4 regions of the Mesorhizobium calcicola genome follow, and region 3 is predicted to be linked to each of the others. Evidence: predicted binding sites of a transcription regulator. Region 3 holds the regulator's gene; each other region holds the start of a gene.

What was found. The regulator HrcA, encoded in region 3, represses chaperone genes, less so after heat shock. The targets are predictions, from matches to a motif close to GTTAGCACTCNCNNNNNGNGAGTGCTAAC.
Region 1: the regulator HrcA is predicted to act here: its motif matches at 2,836-2,864, upstream of ACFSQT_RS16050 (co-chaperone GroES).
Region 2: the regulator HrcA is predicted to act here: its motif matches at 3,095-3,123, upstream of groES (co-chaperone GroES).
Region 4: the regulator HrcA is predicted to act here: its motif matches at 1,943-1,971, upstream of ACFSQT_RS31540 (co-chaperone GroES).

The regions. Positions count from the first base shown of each region.
Region 1 covers NZ_JBHUGY010000026.1:6,348-11,945, forward strand. Annotated here, with positions in the region: gene ACFSQT_RS16035 (GYD domain-containing protein) at 1-119, opposite strand, end outside; gene ACFSQT_RS16040 (hypothetical protein) at 404-562, opposite strand; gene groL (chaperonin GroEL) at 774-2,405, opposite strand; gene ACFSQT_RS16050 (co-chaperone GroES) at 2,467-2,781, opposite strand; gene ACFSQT_RS16055 (hypothetical protein) at 3,031-3,285, shown strand; gene ACFSQT_RS16060 (DUF1488 family protein) at 3,282-3,548, shown strand; gene ACFSQT_RS16065 (DUF6500 family protein) at 3,745-3,918, opposite strand; gene ACFSQT_RS16070 (hypothetical protein) at 4,034-4,225, opposite strand; gene ACFSQT_RS16075 (hypothetical protein) at 4,231-4,494, opposite strand; gene ACFSQT_RS16080 (diguanylate cyclase domain-containing protein) at 4,602-5,598, opposite strand, start outside.
Region 2 covers NZ_JBHUGY010000001.1:49,024-54,621, reverse strand. Annotated here, with positions in the region: gene ACFSQT_RS00330 (D-arabinono-1,4-lactone oxidase) at 1-947, opposite strand, end outside; gene ACFSQT_RS00325 (MFS transporter) at 960-2,147, opposite strand; gene ACFSQT_RS00320 (TetR/AcrR family transcriptional regulator) at 2,273-2,899, shown strand; gene groES (co-chaperone GroES) at 3,185-3,481, shown strand; gene groL (chaperonin GroEL) at 3,544-5,199, shown strand; gene ACFSQT_RS00305 (TetR/AcrR family transcriptional regulator) at 5,289-5,598, opposite strand, start outside.
Region 3 covers NZ_JBHUGY010000020.1:186,665-192,262, reverse strand. Annotated here, with positions in the region: gene rdgB (RdgB/HAM1 family non-canonical purine NTP pyrophosphatase) at 1-143, opposite strand, end outside; gene ACFSQT_RS12965 (VOC family protein) at 143-553, opposite strand; gene rph (ribonuclease PH) at 752-1,468, opposite strand; gene hrcA (heat-inducible transcriptional repressor HrcA) at 1,688-2,773, shown strand; gene ACFSQT_RS12950 (hypothetical protein) at 2,848-3,045, shown strand; gene ACFSQT_RS12945 (PQQ-dependent sugar dehydrogenase) at 3,139-4,509, shown strand; gene ACFSQT_RS12940 (LysE family translocator) at 4,624-5,241, shown strand; gene cysK (cysteine synthase A) at 5,456-5,598, shown strand, end outside.
Region 4 covers NZ_JBHUGY010000057.1:56,541-62,138, reverse strand. Annotated here, with positions in the region: gene ACFSQT_RS31555 (protein-L-isoaspartate(D-aspartate) O-methyltransferase) at 1-398, shown strand, start outside; partial or broken gene ACFSQT_RS31550 (IS6 family transposase) at 829-954, shown strand; gene ACFSQT_RS31545 (hypothetical protein) at 1,249-1,686, shown strand; gene ACFSQT_RS31540 (co-chaperone GroES) at 2,026-2,340, shown strand; gene groL (chaperonin GroEL) at 2,391-4,034, shown strand; partial or broken gene ACFSQT_RS39860 (NADH-quinone oxidoreductase subunit D-related protein) at 4,077-4,151, shown strand; gene ACFSQT_RS31530 (4a-hydroxytetrahydrobiopterin dehydratase) at 4,203-4,568, shown strand; gene ACFSQT_RS31525 (antibiotic biosynthesis monooxygenase family protein) at 4,604-4,930, shown strand; gene ACFSQT_RS31520 (complex I NDUFA9 subunit family protein) at 4,998-5,598, shown strand, end outside.

The DNA of each region.
Region 1 (5,598 bases), on a different contig from region 3:
CTGGTCACCGTGCCGCCAACGCTTTCAAAAAGCGCCTTGACCGCAGCTTGCCTGTCCGAACCTTGCATCAGTCCCTTGGCGGCATGAGGCGCATAGTTTGCCATTATGGTCACTTTCATGGCTATTCCTCCAAATGTCATTGTCTCGTGGCTGCCCGACAATTCGAGCGGCACCGAGTGATTTTTTTCGGTAGCGATTGCAGGCGCCCTTGGACGCCCAGGCAGCCAAGGGCCACTGCCCGCAAAATATGCGCTGTAGCTAATATAATGACAATACCGGACACGCCGATACCGACGACAGGACGTGCCTGGCTGGACCACGCTCGGCCGGAGCGATGGGTTCGCGCGGCTGACGCGCGATGTGGTGCTGGCGCTGTGTGGACGGCAGCGGCGGCGCCGCAGGTTCACATCGGACGCTTGGGTTCGCTCTTTGATGGCGTTGCCGTATCGGAATCGGATTTCTTGTGCTTGTCAGCGGCAATCCTGCGGATGCGGTCGAAGCGGCTTTCCTCGGTGATTTCGGTCGTAACGACCGTCTCTGGCTTCTGCACGAACGTGATCATGGATCCGTCTCCTGGGCTAGAGGCCTGCGCGCCGGGGGAGACCGCCCCCGGCGGTAGTCGTCCCGATTCTTTTAGAAGAACCGGCGTGGCAGATTCAGGTCAGGCCGAGTCGAAAACGGTGGATTCCGAGAACCGGAGCGGAGCGTACTTTTCGTACGTGAGCACCGGAAGCACAGGAAACCGCCGTTGCAGGCCGGCATCACCTGAATCTTTAGTAGCCGCCCATGCCACCGCCGCCACCGCCCGCAGGTGCGGCATCCTTGGCCGGGATATCGGTGATCATGGCTTCAGCCGTGATCAAAAGGGCCGCGATCGAGCCGGCGTCCTGCAGTGCGGTGCGCACCACTTTCGCCGGGTCGACGATGCCCGCCTTGATCATGTCGACATAGACCTCGTTCTGGGCGTCGAAGCCCTGATTGTGGTCCTTGCTGTCGGTGAGCTTGCCGACGACGATCGAGCCTTCGACACCGGAATTCTCGGCGATCTGGCGGATCGGCGCTTCAAGCGCCCTGAGCACGATGGAGATGCCAGCGGTGACATCTTCGTTGGCGCCGGTCAGGCCGGCAAGCGCCGACCTTGCGCGCAGCAGAGCCACGCCGCCGCCGGGCACGATGCCTTCTTCGACCGCCGCACGCGTCGCATTCAGCGCGTCGTCGACTCGGTCCTTCTTTTCCTTGACTTCCGACTCAGTGGCACCGCCGACGCGAATGACGGCAACGCCTCCGGAGAGCTTGGCCAGCCGCTCCTGCAGCTTTTCCTTGTCATAGTCGGAGGTGGTCTCCTCGATCTGGCCCTTGATCTGGGCGACGCGCGCCTGGATGGTTGCCTTGGTGCCGGCGCCGTCGATGATCGTGGTGGTGTCCTTCTCGATCAGCACGCGCTTGGCGCGGCCGAGCATCTCGAGGGTGACGTTTTCGAGCTTGATGCCGAGATCCTCGGAGATCATCTGGCCTGATGTGAGCACCGCGATATCTTCCAGCATCGCCTTGCGGCGATCGCCGAAGCCCGGCGCCTTGACGGCCGCGACCTTGAGGCCGCCGCGCAGCTTGTTGACGACCAGCGTGGCGAGCGCCTCGCCTTCGACGTCTTCCGAGATGATCAGCAGCGGCTTGCCGCTCTGCACCACCGCTTCGAGGATCGGCAGCATCGCCTGCAGATTGCCGAGCTTCTTCTCGTGGATGAGCACGTAGGGCTCTTCGAGCTCGACGCGCATCTTGTCGGCATTGGTGACGAAATAGGGGGAGAGATAGCCGCGGTCGAACTGCATGCCCTCGACGACGTCGAGTTCGGTGTCGGCGGTCTTGGCTTCCTCGACAGTGATGACGCCATCATTGCCGACCTTGTCCATCGCCTTGGCGATCATCTCGCCGACGCTGGCATCGCCATTGGCAGCGATGGTACCGACCTGCGCGATCTCGGCCGACGATTTGACCTTCTTGGCCCGCGCCTTGATTTCCCCAACCACGGCGGTGACCGCCTGGTCGATGCCGCGCTTCAAATCCATCGGGTTCATGCCGGCGGCGACCAGCTTGGCGCCTTCGCGCAGGATCGAGGCGGCCAGCACCGTGGCGGTGGTTGTGCCGTCGCCGGCGAGGTCGTTGGTCTTCGAGGCCACTTCGCGCACCATCTGCGCGCCCATGTTCTCGAACTTGTCGGCAAGCTCGATCTCCTTGGCGACGGTGACGCCATCCTTGGTGATGCGCGGCGCACCATAGGCCTTGTCGATGATGACGTTGCGGCCCTTGGGGCCGAGCGTGACCTTCACAGCATTGTTGAGGATATCGACGCCGCGCAGCATGCGGTCGCGCGCATCAGTGGAGAATTTGATTTCCTTGGCAGACATTTTTTTATCCAGTTCGAATTTGGAGTGGATCAGTCGCCGCGCGGAGCGCGTGGCGCTCCAGTCAGGCGGCCTTCTTGGCTTCAACGGCCTTCTCGATGACGCCCATGATATCGGCTTCCTTCATGATCAGCAGGTCCTCGCCGTCGATCTTGACCTCGGTGCCCGACCATTTGCCGAACAGGATGAAGTCGCCGGCCTTGACGTCGAGTGCGATCAGCGCGCCGCTTTCGTCGCGCGCACCCGGGCCGACGGCGATGACTTCGCCTTCCTGTGGCTTTTCCTTGGCATTGTCGGGAATGATTATGCCGCCCTTGGATTTGGTATCGCCTTCAGCGCGACGAATGACAACGCGGTCGTGGAGTGGCCGAAATTTCATGGGAACTTCTTTCTGGGGCCGACACAGGCGGCCACGCCCCTCCTATATAGGCGCGTTGGCACTCGATAGATAGGAGTGCCAAAAATTATTCGCGGCCGGAATTAAATATTCAAAAGTATTATTTCGGGACCCGGTTTCGTGGTATCGCCGATTGGTCAAATAATTCAAAAAATTGAATTTTGCCGATTGAGTGCCTATTTATCGGACAAGTTCGTTTTCACGATTTCAGGCACAAGGGAGATTTCTTCGATGGCCGAAGGCAATCAGACGATCATGGAAAAAGCTGAAGCCCGCTTTGTCGACAAGCAGAAGAAAACGGCGGAGCGCAACAAGGCAACCGCCGAGTATATGTCCGAGGCTCGGGCCAGGGAGATCAAGACGGCGAGGCTGAGGGAGCTGCGGCTGGCCAAGGAAGAGGCCGACCGCGTCGCCGAAGAGCTGAATCCGACACCGAAGAAGAAGCGGGTGGTCAAGAAGGCCACCGCGACCGAGGTGAAGACATGAGCCTGACATTCCCAAACCGCAGCCGCAGCTATGACGAAGCCGGCAAACGCATTCGCTTCGTCGGCCATGACGGCATGTTTCAGATTTCCTTCTCCGTCGCCGCCGATGCCATGACCAGGATGCAGCCGGCAACCGCGGCCAATGAAGCCGGCTACCTCGCCACATTCGACACGCAGAGCAGCGCCATCCGCGACGTGGCGTCGAAGGCCTACGACCGCACCCACAAGAGCATGTATGTGCTGACGGCCGCCGATTTCGGCTGATCAGCCTAAGGTCTGTTGAGGTTCAGGTCAGGCCAAGTCGGAAATGTTTCCGAGAACGTACTTTTCGTAGGTGAGCACCGGAAGCACAGGTGTCAGCCATTTGCAGGCCGGCCTCACCTGAATATCAACAGACCTTAATGCATGTCGCTCAAAAATGACCCCGGTTTTGAGACGACGACATGCACGGAAACGAAGATCAAAGATCCATCTTCTCGACCATCGTGCGTATCTTTTCAGCTTTTTCAAAATGGTCGAGGCGGTGGGTTCTGATCCACCATTCGGCGGCTTCCATCAAGAGTTCGGGGTCGTCGTTCCTGTTGGCGAAGAACGCATAGAACGACAGGCCGACGCCAGGCCCTTTCTCGGAAATCTTGCGGTCTCAGACCTCCAGTATCTTCTGCTTCAGGCTGGCTCTCACGGGAATCCTCCGGTTTGCGGTGCGGCGGGCTCTTTTGCCAGTGGCAAGGCGCTGCCCTCGGACAGGGTCAGGGCTTGCGCTCCGCCCGCTCCCGGCGCTTGACGTCGCGGACATTCATCTGCACGACCATGTCCTCGGCCTCACGCGGATCCATCCCGACCATCACCTTTTGCCGGATCACGGCAGGCTGGCCGGTGAAGACATCGACGATGGTCCAACTCTGGGGAAGCACCATGCGCAGCGTGTAGCGATTGGCCATGCCGGTCAGCCCTGCATCATGAAAAACACCGCGGCCAGGATCAGCACCGTCCAGGCGATGATCGACAGCTTCAGCACCATGCCGCCATGCACGGCCAGAAACTCCCGCAGCCGCGACGCGACACCTGCCGACGAGACCGGCGCCGTAACAGTGGCGACAGGCGCCTTGACGCCAAGTTTTCCGAACACAGGCAGCAGCGACGGTTCACGCACGAAAATGACCTCGAATGTCGGGAAGGAGCCGGAGCAAGGAAGCTCGCTTGCCTTCATAGCACCCTTTCGCAAACGCCTGCATGCCAAATACAGATACGGACTGCATTGTTGAAAGATTCGCAGGCCCCCCCGGCGGCGCCGTACGACAAGCTGCAGCTTAGCCCTCAGGCCGCGGCACTGCGGCCTTTCGCGGCGCCCTCCAGCTTGAATATCCGGAACGTGTTGCGCCCTGCCGCCTTGGCGGCGTAGAGCGCAGTGTCGGCCCGCATGAACAGGTCGCATGGCGCGACCGCGTCGGCGAAGGCGATGCCGATCGAGGCGCCGAGCCGGAGCGACTGGCCGCAGGCCGCGACCGGCTTGCCCATCGCCTCGATGATGTGGCGCGCCAGGCCGGAGACCGCGCCGCGGTCGAGATGCGGGCCGAGCAGCACCGCGAACTCGTCGCCGCCGACGCGCGCCACCAGATCCGCCTCGCCGCATCCATCGGCAAGCCGTTTAGCCGCCTCCTTCAGGCATTCATCGCCGACAACATGGCCGAACGTATCGTTGACGGCCTTGAAGCCGTCGAGATCGATCAGCAGCAGCGCGCCAAGCGGGCGACTCTCGTCCACATGCGCAAGCCGCGCCTGGAAGCGGCCGCGGTTGGCCAGGCCCGTCATGACGTCATATTCGGCAAGATAACGCATCCGGTCCGACAGGATCTTCTCCTCGGTGATGTCCTGCTTCATGCCGAAGATGCGCACGGGAACGCCATCCTCGCACTCGACGGTCGCGGTGATGCGGATCCAGCGGCTACGGCCGGCAAAGGTGGTGATCTCGGCATCGAGGGTGAAGCCGCTGCGCTCGGCGATCGCGCGGCCGCGCATCGTGTCCAGCGCCTTGCGCGACTCCGCCGGGTAGCACTTGATGATCTCCGAGCGATCGAGCACCGAGCCGCGCGGCAGGTCGAACAGGTCATAGACCACATCGGTCCAGGTAAGCTGCTCGCCGGGCAGGCTGCATTCCCACACGCCGAGGCGCGCCGCGGCCGAAGCGCGGTCGAAGATCTTGCGGCTATGAGCCAGCGAAAGCTCCTGCCTGGCGATCAGTGCGGCCTGCGCCGCGAGTTCCGCCTTGAGCCTGGCGATGGTGGCTGCCTCGCGGCGCTCGCCGGAGCTGTCG
Region 2 (5,598 bases), on a different contig from region 3:
TCGGTCAGTTCGATGATTTCGACCAGCGCCTTCGGCCCCTCCTCGAACGGCAGGTGATATTCCATCTCGTTGAATTTGGTCTGCCGGTCGCTGGCATAGACGTTGAGCCAGTCCTGCACATAATCCTCGGCCGGCACTTTCGCGACGGCGTCGCGGATCAGCCTGCGGCGGAGCGCCGGCAGCCAGGCGAGCCCGGCACGCAACCGGCGCAGCGTCCTCAATCCTGCCTCGTCCTCTTCTGGTGGTCGCGGGGTCGGTGTTGCTGTGCTGAAGTCGCTGGCGATGAACTGCGCGTAGCCGGAAAACGGAATGTAGTAGAATTCGGCCGAGCGATGCGCGGCCATCATCGTTTCGAAATCGCGCAGCATGTCGGCGATCGGCAGCACCCATTTGCGGCGGCGCAACCGGTAGGTCGCAATGTTGTTCATCGTCACTTCGCTCAGAACGCCGAAGGCGCCAAGCGCGACGCCGATGGCATGCATCATCTCCTGATCCCCTGCCCGCTTGAAGTCGCGGAGTTTGCCAAGCCCGTCGACGATCTGCACCGTTTCAAGCTGCGTGTGGTAGGCGCCGAGCGTCGGTCCCGAGCCGTGGGTGGCGGTGCCGAGCGCGCCACCGATCGCCTGGCGGTCGATGTCGCCCATATTGGGCAAGCCCTGGCCGATGCCTTGCAGGATGTGCATCAGCGAGCCGAGCCGGGTCCCTGCCCGTACGCGCGCCTGATGTTTTTCGGCGTCGTGCGAGACCAGCCCTTCCAGTCTCTCCAGGGACAGGATCGTGCCCTCGGATTTCACCAGCGGCGTAAAGGAATGACCGGCGCCGACGACGCGGACCGGGCCAGGTGCGGTGCGAACGAGATCCCCGAGTTCGCCGGCATCGGTAGGAGTGGCGATCAGCTTCGGCTCGGCGCTTACATAGCCCGACCAGTTGCTCCAGGATTTCGACATGTTGTCCTCCGCTCAGGCGACGGCGCGGCGACGCCGCGACACGAGGATGAACAGGCCGAGCAACGCGACACTGGCAGCGGCGCTGGCGGCGGCAAATTCCGGCACCGGGCGAAAATCCTTGCCGTCGATGAGCAGCGACGCCGCGATCGGCCCGATCGCCAGGCCAAAAAGCTGCGCGGCCGGCACCAGCAGCACGGCGGTGCGCGTCTCGTCGGCGGTGATCGCCAACCGGATCTGGTAGGGCACGATGAACAAGAGAATGAAGCCCATGACCAAGGCGGCGACCCAGAATGTCGCAAGACTCGGTCCGCTGGCGAGAACCAGGGAGCTGACGAGCGCGACGGCGCCGATCGCCGCGATGGCAGTGCGGTAGTCGATGCGCGCCTCGAACACGGTCGCCGTCATCGCGCCCAGGACCTGCACCGCGAGGCTGGCCGAGACGATCAGGCCGACGGTGCGGCCATCGATGCCGAATTGTGCGCCAAGCGGCTCCAGAAAGGCCCAGACCGCACCGAAGAACATGAAGTAGCAGAAGACCGACAGCAGCGCGGTGGTCGAAGGAACCGTCAGCACATTGGCCAGATCCTCTTCCTTCGGCAGGTCGGCATAGTCACCGGGGACGATGAAGGCGACCGCCAGCGACGCGATGCAAACAACGGCAAGAACGATGAAGCCGCCTGCCGATCCGGCCGCCGGGATGACATAGAGCGCCAGCAGCAGCGCAAGCGCGCACTGCGCCAGGGTCTGCATGGTGACGAAATAGCCGCCGATGCGCTCGGCGCGGCGGGAGCGAGCGATGAGTTCGGTGGCGACCGCCACAAGGCCGCCCTCCGCGAGGCCGGCCAGGGCGCGCGCGGCAATCAGCGTGTTGGCACTTGCCGTGTAGGCCGTCCATACATTCGCCAGCGCCAGCAGGAGCAGGAGGACCGCACTTTTCCAGCGCATGTTGTGGGCCGAAAGCAGCATCGCCACGATTGCCGAACCGATGGCAATGGCGATCATCTCGGCGGTGGCGACCAGCGCCAGTTCATCGCCGCTGACATGACCCTCGGTGTAAAGGGCGCCGAGCAGCACCGGCTGCAGGCCAAGGATGAGCAGACCGACCGAACCGATCCATAGGGCCGACGCGAGCTGTCCGCCGGTCGGATTGCCGACCAGCCAGTCGCCATTGCCAGTGTGCCCGGCATTTGTCGAAGTCAAAGGCGCCTCCCAACGTCCTTGCCGCGCGGCAAAAAAACTGACAACCTGTCAGCATTTCAGAAACTGATACTTGATCATATTTTTTGTCAACCGGAGTTTGGGAAACTCCTGCGAAAGATCGGTGCATGACGGAAGCAAGGCGAACAGCCACCGAACCCAGGCGCAAGCCCAAGCAGGAGCGCAGCCGCGAGCGCATCGACGCCATCCTGTCGACCACCATGCGGCTGATCGGTGAGAAGGGCATCGACGCCGTCACCATGAAAGAGGTCGGCATGCTGGCGGGCGGACCAATCGCCACCGTCTATCACTACTTCCCCAACAAGTCGGCGATCCTGGCGATGCTCTATGAGCGCTTCTCCGAGGTCAGCCGGGCCCGACTGACAGCGATCATCACCGACGTCCGCGAGGCCAAGGATGTGATCGTGGCTGCCGACCGGCTGCTTGACGACTATCACAGCCGCGTCGCCGGCGATCCGGCCATCCAGGATCTGCAGAACGCCATCCAGGCCGACAAGGCGCTCAAGAATCTCGACATCGCCGAGACCCGGCATCAAGCCAAAATGTTCTGCGACCATGTCATCGCCCTGCTCGAACCCGAGAAGCGCGAGCAGTTCGAACGCATCGTTCTGCTGATCTTCCAGCTAGCCGGTGGTGTGGTGCGCCTGGCGCTTGCCGAGGGCGAAGCGGAAAGTCGGCAAACCATCGAGGATTACCGGTCGATCATCCACACCCAACTGCGGCTCTTTCTCTAAGCTCCGCTCGCTTCGCCATCGCGTCGTCTGCTTGGGTTTCATTGTTTGCCGCAGGTTCTTGCCGCAAAACCGGGGAACACTTTTTTGCGGAACCTGTTCAGCGGTCGCGGCGACACTGCCCCATGCGAATTTCACGCGTTTGCGCAGCGTGTCGCGCCTTGACTCTGGCAGACCAGCGGCCTATTTCAGCGCCACGTTAGCACTCGCCATTGGTGAGTGCTAACCATATGTCCGGCGCCGCCGGACGGAGGAACTGTTCTCACCGTTCTCATCGAGGAAGAAAAAATGGCAAAGTCGAAGTTCCGCCCGCTTCATGACCGCGTGGTCGTTCGCCGGGTCGAATCCGAATCCAAGACCGCCGGCGGGATCATCATCCCCGATACGGCAAAGGAAAAGCCGCAGGAAGGCGAGATCATCGCTGTCGGTTCCGGCGCTCGTGACGAAGCCGGCAAGCTCGTCCCGCTGGACGTCAAGGCCGGCGACCGCATCCTGTTCGGCAAGTGGTCGGGCACCGAAGTCAAGCTCAATGGCGAAGACCTTCTGATCATGAAGGAATCCGACATCATGGGCATCATCGGCTGATATCAGCACCTTCCGTCAACTGAATTCCCGGGCTCAATCCAGGCCCCTGCCAGGAGTTAAAAATGGCTGCCAAAGACGTAAAATTCTCCCGTGATGCTCGTGAGCGCATGCTGCGCGGCGTCAACATCCTCGCCGACGCGGTGAAGGTCACTCTCGGCCCCAAGGGCCGCAACGTCGTCATCGACAAGTCGTTCGGCGCCCCGCGCATCACCAAGGACGGCGTCACCGTCGCCAAGGAAATCGAGCTTGAGGACAAGTTCGAAAACATGGGCGCGCAGATGGTCCGCGAAGTTGCTTCGAAGACCAACGATATCGCCGGCGACGGCACCACGACTGCGACCGTTCTGGCGCAGTCGATCGTCCAGGAAGGCCACAAGTCGGTTGCCGCCGGCATGAACCCGATGGACCTGAAGCGCGGCATCGATCTGGCCGTGACCGAAGTCGTCGCGGCGCTCGGCAAGGCTGCCAAGAAGATCAAGACCTCCGAGGAAGTTGCCCAGGTCGGCACGATCTCGGCTAATGGCGACGAGTCGGTCGGCAAGATGATCGCGGAAGCGATGCAGAAGGTCGGCAACGAGGGCGTCATCACGGTTGAGGAAGCCAAGACCGCCGAGACCGAACTCGAAGTCGTCGAAGGCATGCAGTTCGACCGCGGCTACCTCAGCCCCTACTTCGTCACCAACGCCGACAAGATGGTTGCCGAGCTCGAGGACGTCTACATCCTTCTGCACGAGAAGAAGCTCTCCAACCTTCAGGCCATGCTGCCGGTTCTCGAAGCCGTCGTGCAGACCTCGAAGCCGCTGCTCATCATCTCGGAAGACGTCGAAGGCGAGGCTCTGGCCACGCTGGTCGTCAACAAGCTGCGTGGCGGCCTGAAGATCGCCGCCGTCAAAGCGCCGGGCTTCGGTGATCGCCGCAAGGCCATGCTGGAAGACATCGCCATCCTCACCGGTGGCCAGGTCATCTCGGAAGACCTCGGCATCAAGCTCGAGAACGTCGGCCTCAACATGCTCGGCCGCGCCAAGAAGGTGTCGATCTCCAAGGAGAACACCACCATCGTCGACGGCGCCGGCAAGAAGGCCGAGATCCAGGGCCGCGTCGCCCAGATCAAGCAGCAGATCGAAGAGACCACCTCGGACTATGACAAGGAGAAGCTGCAGGAACGTCTCGCCAAGCTCGCGGGCGGCGTTGCGGTGATCCGCGTCGGCGGTGCGACGGAAGTCGAAGTCAAGGAAAAGAAGGACCGCGTCGATGACGCCCTCAACGCGACCCGCGCGGCCGTGGAAGAAGGCATCGTTGCAGGCGGCGGCGTTGCCCTGCTGCGTGCTTCGGCCAACATCAAGGCCACCGGCGCCAATGCCGACCAGGCTGCTGGCATCAACATCGTTCGTCGTGCGCTGCAGGCTCCGGCCCGCCAGATCGCGGCCAACGCCGGTGCGGAAGCATCGATCGTTGCCGGCAAGATCCTCGAGAACAAGGGCGCGACGTTCGGCTACAACGCCCAGACCGGCGAATATGGCGACATGATCGCCATGGGTATCGTCGACCCGGTCAAGGTCGTGCGCACGGCTCTCCAGGATGCGGCCTCGGTCGCCGGCCTGCTGGTCACCACCGAAGCCATGATCGCGGAGGCTCCGAAGAAGGAGTCGGCTGGCGGCGGCATGCCTGGCGGCATGGGCGGCGGCGGCATGGGCGGAATGGGTGGAATGGATTTCTGATCCAGCCAATCTGGCTAAGCTTACGGAAAGGGCGCCGAAAGGCGCCCTTTTTGTTTGCGTGGAACGTTGCCCCCCGCGTTCGATCGGCCTCAGACGGCAGCATCCGTGCGTTGCCGTGCCTCCGCAACCAGCACCGCGCCTTCAATCAGTGCCGCGACCTCGTCGGCGACCGCCTGTAACGGAGCGCGGTCGCGAGTGGCGCGCGCGATCACCATCAGCCCTTCAAGCGACGATTCGACCAGCAGCGCCAGAGCATGTGCACGGCGCTCGGGCACCCCCGCCCTGGCGAAAGCCTGTTGCAGGAGGCCGATCCATTGCTCGAAGGCCGACCGGCACAATTCGGCCAGTTCCGGCACATCGGCCGGTGAATCCAGCACCACGGGTGCGATCGGGCAGCCG
Region 3 (5,598 bases):
TCCGGCAGGCCATAGTCCTTGGCCGACTTCGCTTCGAAGCCGAACGGCCCCATCAGATCGGCGAATTCGCGCAGCTTGCCGGCATTGTGGCTGGCGACGACAATTTTCTTCCCATCAAGCGAATGAACGGTTGGCGAATGCATCATATGCCCCAGATTCGTGGCTCGGCGAATTCGATCGAATTGCCCGAGGGGTCGCGTATATAGATCGAACGGCCGCCTTGAGGCCATTCGAATTCGCTTTCGATGGCGATCTTCTTCGCCTCAAGATGGGCTTTCCAATCCGCGATTTCCACGGCGGTCGCCGCAAAGCAGAGATGACCCTCGCCGACCGCGCCATGCGGCGGCACTTTCAGTCGCGCATCGGGTGCGGGCGGCACTTTCGTCGCGTCGGCGTTGAAGATGAGCAGCACGCCGGACCCGCAGCGGAAGAACAGGTGCCTGCCGTCGACCTTGCCGAGCAGGTCGAGGCCGAGGACGCCGGTGTAGAAGCTCTCGGCGGCGGCCAGATCTGTGACGTAGAGAGCTGATTCCAGAATTGCTGAGGGAGTCACGAAGCACCCCCCTCTGCCCTGCCGGGCATCTCCCCCGCAAGGGCGGAGATCGGAAGCGTCAATGCCGGCTTCCAGTTTGAAAAGTCAGCGATTGGCGAAAACGATCGATACAGCCGATCTCCCCCCTTGCGGGGGAGATGGCCGGCAGGCCAGAGGGGGGTGGGAAGGATCGCCAACCTCGTCAACTCAAACCAAAAATCAAGCCACCGCCATCTGCTGCAGGCTGACCAGGCGCTGGATGCCTTTCTTGGCCAGTCCCATCAGGGCGGCGAATTGTTCTTCGGAAAAGGGCTCGCCCTCGGCGGTGCCCTGGATCTCGACGATGCCGCCCTTGCCGGTCATGACGAAATTGGCGTCGGTGCCGGCCGAGGAATCCTCGAGATAATCGAGGTCGATGACCGGCTGGCCGTCATGGATGCCGCAGGAAATCGCCGCGACATGGTCCTTCAGCACCTTGGCGACGCTGGCCATCTGGCGGGCTTCCATCCAGCGCAGGCAGTCATACAGCGCCACCCAGCCGCCGGTGATCGAGGCGGTGCGGGTGCCGCCATCGGCCTGGATGACGTCGCAATCGACGGTGATCTGCTGCTCGCCCAGCGCCTGCAGGTCGACCACGGCGCGCAGCGAGCGGCCGATCAGCCGCTGGATCTCCAGCGTGCGGCCGCCCTGCTTGCCTGCGGAAGCCTCGCGGCGCATGCGCTCGCCGGTCGAGCGCGGAAGCATGCCGTATTCCGCCGTCACCCAGCCCTTGCCGGAATTGCGCATCCAGCCCGGCACCTTCTCCTCGAGGCTGGCGGTGCACAGGACATGCGTGTCGCCGAACTTCACCAGGCACGAGCCTTCGGCATGCTTGGAGACGCCGCGCTCGAAGGAGATGGCGCGCATTTCGTCGAATTGGCGTTTGGAGGGGCGCATTCAGGCTTCTTTCCCGTCATTTTTCGGATTCTTGGCCGGCTTGTAACCACATGGGGCGCGTGGCGCAAAGGAAAATGGCCGGCGATCCGATACAGCGACCGGATGATCTGAGACAGACACCGGGTGATCTGAGACAGACACTGGGGTGATCTGGCTCAGACACCGGGTTGCGCGGGCCATGGTGGAGTCTATATCCTTGGGCCGGAGGTTTTTGGCGCAATGACCAAGACAGTTGCCGAACCCAGTCTGCTGTCGCCCGCGCTGCAGTCGCTCGACATGCGTTCGCGCGACATCTTCCGGCGCATCGTCGATTCCTACCTGAAGGACGGCGAGCCGGTCGGTTCGCGCAGCCTGTCGCGCATCCTGCCGTCCTCGCTGTCGCCGGCGACCATCCGCAACGTGATGAGCGACCTCGAACATCTCGGCCTGATCTACGCGCCGCACATCTCGGCCGGCCGGTTGCCGACGCAGGCTGGCTTGCGCTTCTTCGTCGACGCCTTCATGGAACTCGGCGACCTCTCGGACGAGGAGCGCCGCACCATCGAGGCGCAGGTGCGGGCGTCCGGCTCGGGTGCCACGCTGGAACATATGCTGACCGAGGCCAGCCAGATGCTGTCGGGCATGTCGCGCGGCGCCGGCCTGGTGCTGGCCGCCAAGAACGAAGTGGCGCTGAAGCATATCGAATTCATCCAGCTCGAGCCGACCAAGGCGCTGGCGGTGCTGGTGTCGCAAAATGGCGACGTCGAGAACCGCGTCGTCGAGCTGCCCGCCGGCATCACCGTCTCGCAGCTGCACGAGGCCTCGAACTTCCTCAACGCCCATATCCGCGGCCGCACGCTGGCCGAGGCGCGGGTCGAGATCGCCCGCATCAAGGAAGAGACCAGGGCGGCGCTCGACACGCTGTCGCAGGATCTCGTCGAGAAGGGCCTGGCTGTGTGGGCGGGCGCCGAAAGCGGCCTGCCGGCGCGGCTCATCGTGCGCGGCCGCGCCAACCTGCTCGAAAACGTCACCGCCCAGGCCGACATCGAACTGTTGCGGCATCTGTTCGAGGACATGGAGACGCAGGACGGGCTGATCCAGCTGCTTGACCTCGCCGAACAGGGATCGGGCGTGCGCATCTTCATCGGTTCGGAAAACAAGCTGTTTTCGCTGTCGGGCTCGTCACTGGTGGTCGCGCCCTATCGCGACAAGGATGCCCGCGTCGTCGGCGCGCTCGGCGTCATCGGCCCGACCCGACTCAACTATGCCCGTATCGTGCCGATGGTCGACTATACGGCGCAGCTGATTTCCCGCATGCTGCGCTGAGGTGTCGATATTCAGGTGATGCCGGCCCTGACCCTGGGTCCCAATCGACGATCCTACGGCTGAGGAGAAAAACAATGGCGCTCGAAGAATTCAAGGCCCGGATCAGCCTGTTGCTGGAAGAGATGATCAACCAGCCGGAAGACCAGCACGAAATCCAGGAGCAGTTGCGCGAAAAACTGCGGGAAATGCGCGCCATGGGCCTGCCGCTGCCGGCCGATCTCGTCGAACTGGAAAAGCGCCTCGACGACGATTTCTACGCCGCCGGCAGCTGAGACTGGAAACCGTTTCACCTCAACTCCTCGTGTGAGGCGGAACCGAGGAACAAACAGGCCGTTGATTTCCTTCGCGACCAGGTGGAGGACAAAATGATCCGATTGGCCGGGCCGGCGATTGCCGCAGCACTGTTTCTCACGACCGCGGCATTCGCACAGCAGGCGGAGCCGCCGGTGCTGAGAGGTGCGGCTGCCTTCGGCGACTGGCGTGCCGACAGGCCAGGGGTGCGCCGCCTGATCAAGCCGCAAGACCTGCCGAGGCCCTATGTCACCAAATCCGCATCGAACAGCGCCGGCCTCGCCGACAGGCCGGCAGACGCCAAGCCGAAACTGCCGCCGGGTTTTTCGGCCGAGCTGATCGCGTCGGGCATCGACAATCCGCGCGTCGTGCGCGCCGCGCCGAACGGCGACCTGTTCGTCGCCGACAGCGAAGCCAACCAGATCCGCGTCTATCGCCTCGCCCAGGGCAGCGCGAAACCGGCCGAGGACGGCATCTTTGCCGGCGATCTCAACCAGCCCTATGGCATCGCCTTCTATCCGCCGGGCAATGACCCGCAATGGGTCTATGTCGCCAACAGCGACAGCATCGTGCGCTTTGCCTACCGCAATGGCGACCTGAAAGCCGCCAGCGATCCGGAGACTGTCGTCGACAACATCCCTTCCAATCATCACTGGACCCGCGACATCGTGTTCTCGCCGGACGGCAAGACGCTCTATCTGTCGGTCGGCTCGGGCTCGAATGTCGCGCAGGACATGACAAAGGAGCCGGATGGCGGCCTCGACGCCTGGGCGAAGTCGAAGCCGCTGGGTGCTGCCTGGGGGTCCGAGGATGGCCGCGCCGACGTGCTGGCCTTCGACCCTGACGGCAAGAATGGCCGCATCGTCGCCACCGGCCTGCGCAACTGTTCGGGCATGACGGTCCAGCCGGCGACCGGCGCGCTGTGGTGCGTCGTCAACGAGCGCGATGCGCTTGGCGACAATGTGCCGTCCGAATATGCGACCGTGGTCAAGGACGGCGCCTTCTATGGCTGGCCCTGGTACTATATCGGCAACAACGAGGATCCGCGCCACAAGGGCGAACGCCCCGACCTTGCCGGCAAGGCGACCATTCCCGATGTGCTGTTCCAGGCACATTCGGCGCCGCTCAACATCGCCTTCTACGACGGAAAAGACTTGGCCCTCGGTTCCGGTTTTCCAGCCGAATACAAGGGCGATGCTTTTGTGGCCCTGCATGGTTCATGGAATCGCGGCAACCGAACCGGATACAAGGTAGTCCGATTGCTGTTCAAGGATGGCAAGCCGACCGGCGAGTACGAGGATTTCATCACCGGCTTCGTCGTCTCCAATGGCGAGGTGTGGGGACGACCGGTCGGCATCGCGGTGGCCCAGGACGGCGCGCTGATCGTGACCGAGGACGGCAACGGCACCATCTGGCGGGTCACCTATAGTGGCGGCCGCTCCTGACCGCAAATCCGCAGGCGGCGTGGTGCAATCGAATTCGGCTTCAGGCAATTCACGCCCGGCTGACCTTGTGTCATAAGGCGCCATCGCAACAGCGTCGGGCGCAAGGCCGTAACCATGACCCTCACCGGCTTCCTCGCCTACAGTGCCGCTCTCGGCATCGCCGCCGCCATTCCCGGTCCTGGCGTCACCGCACTCGTTGCCCGGGCGCTGGGTTCCGGCTTCCGCTCGTCGCTGGCCATGTCCTTCGGCCTGATGCTCGGCGACCTCACCTATCTGACCGCCGTGGTGCTCGGCCTCGCCTTCGTCGCGCAGACCTTCGGCATGGTTTTTCTCGCCATCAAATGGCTTGGCGTCGCCTACCTTGCCTTCCTCGGCTGGCGCTTCTGGACCGGCGGCATCACGCCCGAAACGGTCGAGGCCAAGAAGGGCAAGGGCGGGCTGCTGTCGAGCTTCATCGCCGGCCTGACCGTCACGCTCGGCAATCCGAAGACGATGATCTTCTATCTGGCCATCACGCCGACCATCGTCGACCTGAAGACGATCACGCTGGCCGATTACGGCATTCTCGTCGCGCTCACGATCGTCGTGCTCCTGGTGGTGCTGGTGCCCTATCTGGCGCTGGCGGCCAAGGCGCGCTGGTTCCTGAAGTCGCCGCGCGCGCTCAAGGCGCTGAACCGCACCGCCGCCGGCTTCATGGTCGGGGCAGCGGCGGCGATTGCCGCCCGTCAGTAGGCCCCTTTCGGCCAAAAGATTCCAGGGACAGGCTTTCCCGGGAAATGCTTTTCCGGGAGCCCGGTGTTTTAGACACGGGTCCCACTCGATATTTTCGGCCGACAGTCTATCTTGCGCGACCGAAGGCACTATCTTGCCGGCTGCAATGCCACTTGCCTGAAGTCCTCCACTTGCCTGAAATTCTCACTTGCCTGAAGTTCTGGGAGCAAAACCAATGAACAAGCCCGTCACCCCTGCCCGCGTGCCCGGTCGCGGCCGCGTCTACGATTCCATCACCGATACGATCGGCGACACGCCGCTGGTGCGGCTCGACAAGTTCGCCAGGGAAAAGGGCATCGTCGCCAACCTCATCGCCAA
Region 4 (5,598 bases), on a different contig from region 3:
ACGAGGCAGTGCTCGAGATCGGCACCGGCCTGGGCTACCAAACCGCAATCCTCGCGGAACTCGCCTCGCAGGTTTGGAGCGTCGAAATCATCGAGGAATTCGCAAGCGATGCCGAGGCTCTCCTGCAGGGCCTCGGCACCTCCAATGTCGGCATTCGTGTCGGAGACGGGTCTCGCGGCTGGCCTGAGCACGCCCCATTCGACAAGATCCTGATCACGGTGGCGGCTGAGCCGACGCCGCCGGCTTTGCTTGAGCAGCTCAAGCCAGGGGGGCGCATGGTTCTGCCTGTGGGATCTGAAAAAGTACAGTTGCTGACTATCATCGACAAGGTCGCGGCAGGGCAACTCAAGACTCGGAAACTCATCCCAGTTCGGTTCAGTCGGCTCGAAACGGTCTAATGAGGGGTGCAACTGCGCGGAGCTGTGCTGGAAGATCAGGATAACGCGCGCCGCATCGATCACACGGCCGCTAGATGGCATCGCCGATCTTTTGACATCCATGGCGCAACGCTAACTCGTCGAGCACGCCTGCAGCCGCCGGTCGCAGCCGCTGGCGATCATGCCGGCGCGGTCGTAGTGCGCGCTTCTCAAAGACCCTTATCCAGCCTGTTTGCCTACCAGAGGGCAAATGGGTCGCTCATCTCTAAAGGTCGAAGGAAGGGACCCCTGATTGGCTGTTTCGCTGGTTCGGCTACCATCCTGACGACGCACAGCCTGGACCGTTTTTGAGATGGCTTCCGCTCAACTTGTTGGACGGACCGGTTCTTGGATCGAGCGCAATCCGCAACACTCCGCCATCGGGCCGGGTAACTTCGATAATGGTTTCGACACGGACAAACTGCGATCCTACGGAGTAGCCAGGCGCCAGGTCATGCCGGAAGTCGTACACTGGAGCCACAAGGGCCCCAACGACCGGGCGGAGAACTCGCATCGGCCCGGCCTTCGGCGGTTTCGAAGCTAAACTGCCACTCCCTTGATCCCTCTGCCCCGGCCAGCAATGGAGCCGGGGCACTCCAGTACAGACTCTGCCCATCGATCGGCACGGACTCCGGACCGACATCGTCGAACAGCCGCGCATTTGACCGCGTTCGCCAAATTATGGCCGGATCTTTGCGAAGCCTCCACATCTGCGTGAACGAAGCCCTCCAGGCATCATCGTGATTGGACTTCACGATCCGTTGGAGTCACGCTGGCTGCAGGCATAAGAAGGATATGGGTGGACCAACTATCGTCCGAATAGGAGGCCAACATGAAGCACCAAACGATCGAGCAACTGCAGATCGTCGCCGAGATCGATCAGGCCTACCCGCGCCAGACCATGTCGCGCAGCGAACGTCTTGAACGCTGGGCGGAGCTCCTCGAACGGAACCCTGACCGGCGCCTCTCGACGCTGCCTCAGACTGAGTACCAGCCGGCTAATGCGCGCGCGATCATGCGCGGCCACGACACGCCGATTTCGATCGCTTTCGAGGATCCTGTCCTGCGCGCCGCCGGGTTGGAAAACGACAACTACGGCGAAGCGAAGCGGTTCTTCGAACTGACCGACAGGCAATTGCATGAGATCATCTGCTATTGCCATTTCGGCGCGACGGTGAACGCCGCAACGGCCGCCCGTCACATCCGTGCGGCGATTGCAGGGAGACAGCCCGGCATGTTCGCTCGGATGCGTGAGGCGTTCGTCGGATAAAGCCGGCGCCGTTTCGCAGCATCATTTTTGAAGCGGCTCGCATGGAAAGCCGCCGCCGCAGCGCAGGCAAGCGCTCCCCACGCGGGAAGGCTGCGTTGCATGAGGGATGGTGCCGTCATGATTATCCAAGGTCCTTTTCGAGAGCGGCGGCAAGGTCTGCTGGGCTGAGCTGCACCATCTGTTGCGCCGAACTCTGCAGGGCGATTGCCGGCAGGTGAATGAACGCGCCGACGCGTCGCCAGGCAAGCCTGGAAAATTTGGCACTCCTATCATTCGAGTGCCAAAGGGGCTATGTTAAGTGTTGCAGTCGCTCTATGTGCGGCGGCAGAAAGAACCCCAATGAAATTCCGACCACTCCACGACCGCGTCGTCATTCGGCGCGCGGAAGGCGATACCAAATCCAAGGGCGGAATCATCATTCCCGACACCGCCAAGGAAAAGCCCCAGGAAGGCGAAGTGATCGCCGTCGGCCCAGGCTCACGTGACGAGAGCGGCAAGCTGATCCCGCTCGACGTCAAGGCCGGCGATCTCATCCTGTTCGGCAAATGGTCCGGCACCGAGGTCAAGATCGACGGCGAGGATCTCCTGATCATGAAGGAGAGCGACATTATGGGCATCGTCGAGAAGACCAAAGCGGGCAAGAAAGCCGCCTGACCGGGCGATTTGCGCTCTCCTAATTTCTAGACTGAACTGGACGTAAGATCATGTCTGCCAAGGAAATCAAATTCTCCACCGATGCCCGTGACCGCATGCTGCGCGGTGTCGAGATCCTCAACAATGCTGTGAAGGTGACGCTCGGCCCCAAAGGCCGCAATGTCATCATTGACCGCGCCTATGGCGCGCCGCGCATCACCAAGGACGGGGTCGCCGTCGCTAAGGAAATCGAGCTTTCCGACAAGTTCGAGAACATGGGCGCGCAAATGGTGCGCGAAGTGGCCTCGAAGACCAACGACCTTGCCGGTGACGGCACCACCACCGCCACGGTGCTGGCCGCTTCCATCCTGCGCGAGGGCGCCAAATTCGTTGCCGCGGGCATGAACCCGATGGACCTCAAGCGCGGCATCGATCTTGCTGTGGCTGCCGTGGTGAAGGACGTTCAAGCCCGGGCCAGGAAAGTCAAATCTTCGGACGAGATCGGCCAGGTTGGCACGATCGCCGCCAATGGCGACGCGTCGGTCGGTGCCATGATCGCCAAGGCGATGGACAAGGTCGGCAATGACGGCGTGATCACCGTCGAGGAGGCCAAGACCGCCGACACCGAACTCGACGTCGTCGAAGGCATGCAATTCGACCGTGGCTATCTTTCTCCCTATTTCGTCACCAATGCCGAGAAGATGCGCGTCGAGCTGGAGGACCCTTACATCCTCATTCACGAGAAGAAACTCGGAAATCTGCAGGCGATGCTGCCGATCCTTGAAGCCGTGGTGCAAAGCGGCAAGCCGCTGCTGATCATCTCCGAGGACGTCGAAGGCGAAGCGCTGGCGACCCTTGTGGTCAACAAGCTGCGCGGCGGCCTGAAGGTCGCGGCCGTCAAGGCGCCGGGCTTCGGCGACCGTCGCAAGGCCATGCTGGAAGACATTGCGGTGCTCACCGCCGGCCAGATGATTTCCGAAGACCTCGGCATCAAGCTCGAGAACGTCACCATCGACATGCTCGGGCGGGCCAAGCGCGTGCTGATCGAAAAGGACACGACCACGATCATCGACGGCGCCGGCGAAAAAGCCACCATCCAGGCGCGTGTCCAGCAGATCAAGTTGCAGATCGAGGAAACCACCTCCGACTACGACAAGGAGAAACTCCAGGAGCGGCTGGCGAAGCTGGCTGGCGGCGTTGCCGTCATTCGCGTCGGCGGCGCGACCGAGACGGAAGTCAAAGAAAAGAAGGACCGCATCGACGACGCGCTGAACGCCACGCGTGCGGCGGTGGAAGAAGGCATCGTTCCGGGTGGTGGCGTGGCGCTGCTGCGCGCCAGGTCGGCGCTTAACGGGCTGACGGGAGCTAATGCCGATGTGACGGCCGGCATTTCGATCGTGCTGAGGGCGCTCGAGGCGCCGATCCGCCAGATCGCCGAGAATTCCGGCGTCGAAGGCTCGATCGTCGTTGGAAAGCTGATGGACAGCAAGGATCACAATCAAGGTTTCGATGCTCAGACCGAACTCTACGTCGACATGATCAAGGCCGGTATCGTCGACCCCGCCAAGGTCGTTCGGACGGCCCTGCAGGATGCCGGCTCGATTGCCGCGCTCCTGATCACCGCTGAAGCAATGATCGCGGACATTCCGCAGAAGGATGCGCCCGCTATGGGTGGCGCAGGAGGTATGGGCGGAATGGGCGGAATGGACTACTGAGCGGCGCCTGAAACTATAGCCAGGACGCCGGAAGGCCAGCGACGCGGGCACATGCGAGCCGATTTCTCGGCGATCATCGGTTCGCTTGACATCGTGTTCGGGGAGATCGATCGATAGGCGCTCGTCGCTGTCGTTTTTGCTGCTAAAAATGGTCTTGGAGACAAGAACATGACCGACACTCTTGCCGAGAAAACATGTACGCCTTGTCGCGGCGGCGTCCCGCCGCTCACGCGTGATGAAGCCCAACGCTTCCAGGCACAGGCTCCAGATTGGGAGCTGGGTGACGATGCCCACCGCATCCAACGGAGCTTTCGATGCCGCAATTTCCGGGACGCGCTCACCCTTGTTCAGGAGATAGGTGAACTCGCCGAAACCGAAGGCCATCACCCCGACATCAGCTTCGGCTGGGGCTATGTGACGGTTTCCCTGAGCACCAAGAAGATCAAAGGGCTGCACGAGAACGATTTCATCATGGCGAGCAAGATCGATCGGGTGCTCGATCGCTCGGGCCGGCCCGTCGACCGCCAGCAGTGACACGGCAAATCCATCGCCAATCTAGCGAGGTTTCCATGACAAAGATCCGAACCGACAACCAACCCGTCACCCAAATCACCATCGTCGATTCTGAACCGGACAAGCAGGCCGAGGCATTGTCCGTCATGACCGAGCGGGCGCGCTTTATGGCGCGCCAGCCTGGCTTCATCTCAATCAGCCTGCATCGCAGCCTCGACGGGCGGCGCATCGTCAACTACGTCCAATGGCAGAATCGCGATCTCTTGCGATCGGCTCATCAATCGCCGGAATTCCGGAAGGAGTGGGGTCATTTCGATCAGTTGACGGACGAGATCGATCCCAATCTGTACGAGGTAGCCCAGGTGATAGATAGTGGTCAGTAGGCGTGCCGCCCACGTGACCTGAACCGCCGGGTCGAGACGGCCGACAAGAGCTGACAAAGTCTAAGCCATGGCTGCCATGAACCATCGCGTCGTCACCGTGTTCGGTGGAACCGGGTTTCTCGGCCGCCGCGTTGTTCGGCATCTCCGCGATGGTGAGTTTTTTGTTCGGATCGCATCAAGACATCCGGAACGGGCCAAGAGGCTGTTTGGTTCTGATGATCCGCAACTTCAATCGGTCGAAGCCAATATCCACGATGAGCGGGCGATCGCCGATGCACTTGCTGGTGCTTACGGTGTTGTAAATGCGGTCAGTCTTTATGTCGAACAGGGACAGGAGACCTTTCATTCCGTGCATGTCGAGTCAGCCCGGCGGGTTGCAGCCCAAGCACACCGAGCTGGCGTCGAACGGCTCGCTCACATTTCAGGAATCGGCTCCGATGTTGCCTCGCCGTCGCTCTACATCCGTAAGCGTGGCGAAGGCGAACTGGTGGTGCGTGCCGCGTTTGCTGACGCCACTATCATCCGCCCGGCGGTGATGTTCGGGCCGGATGACGCGTTTCTCACCATTGTCCTCAAACTTCTCCGCCGGCTTCCAATCTATCCGATGTTCGGTCGCGGCCTGACGAGATTGCAGCCGGCCTATGTGGGCGATGTGGCAGAGGCGACCG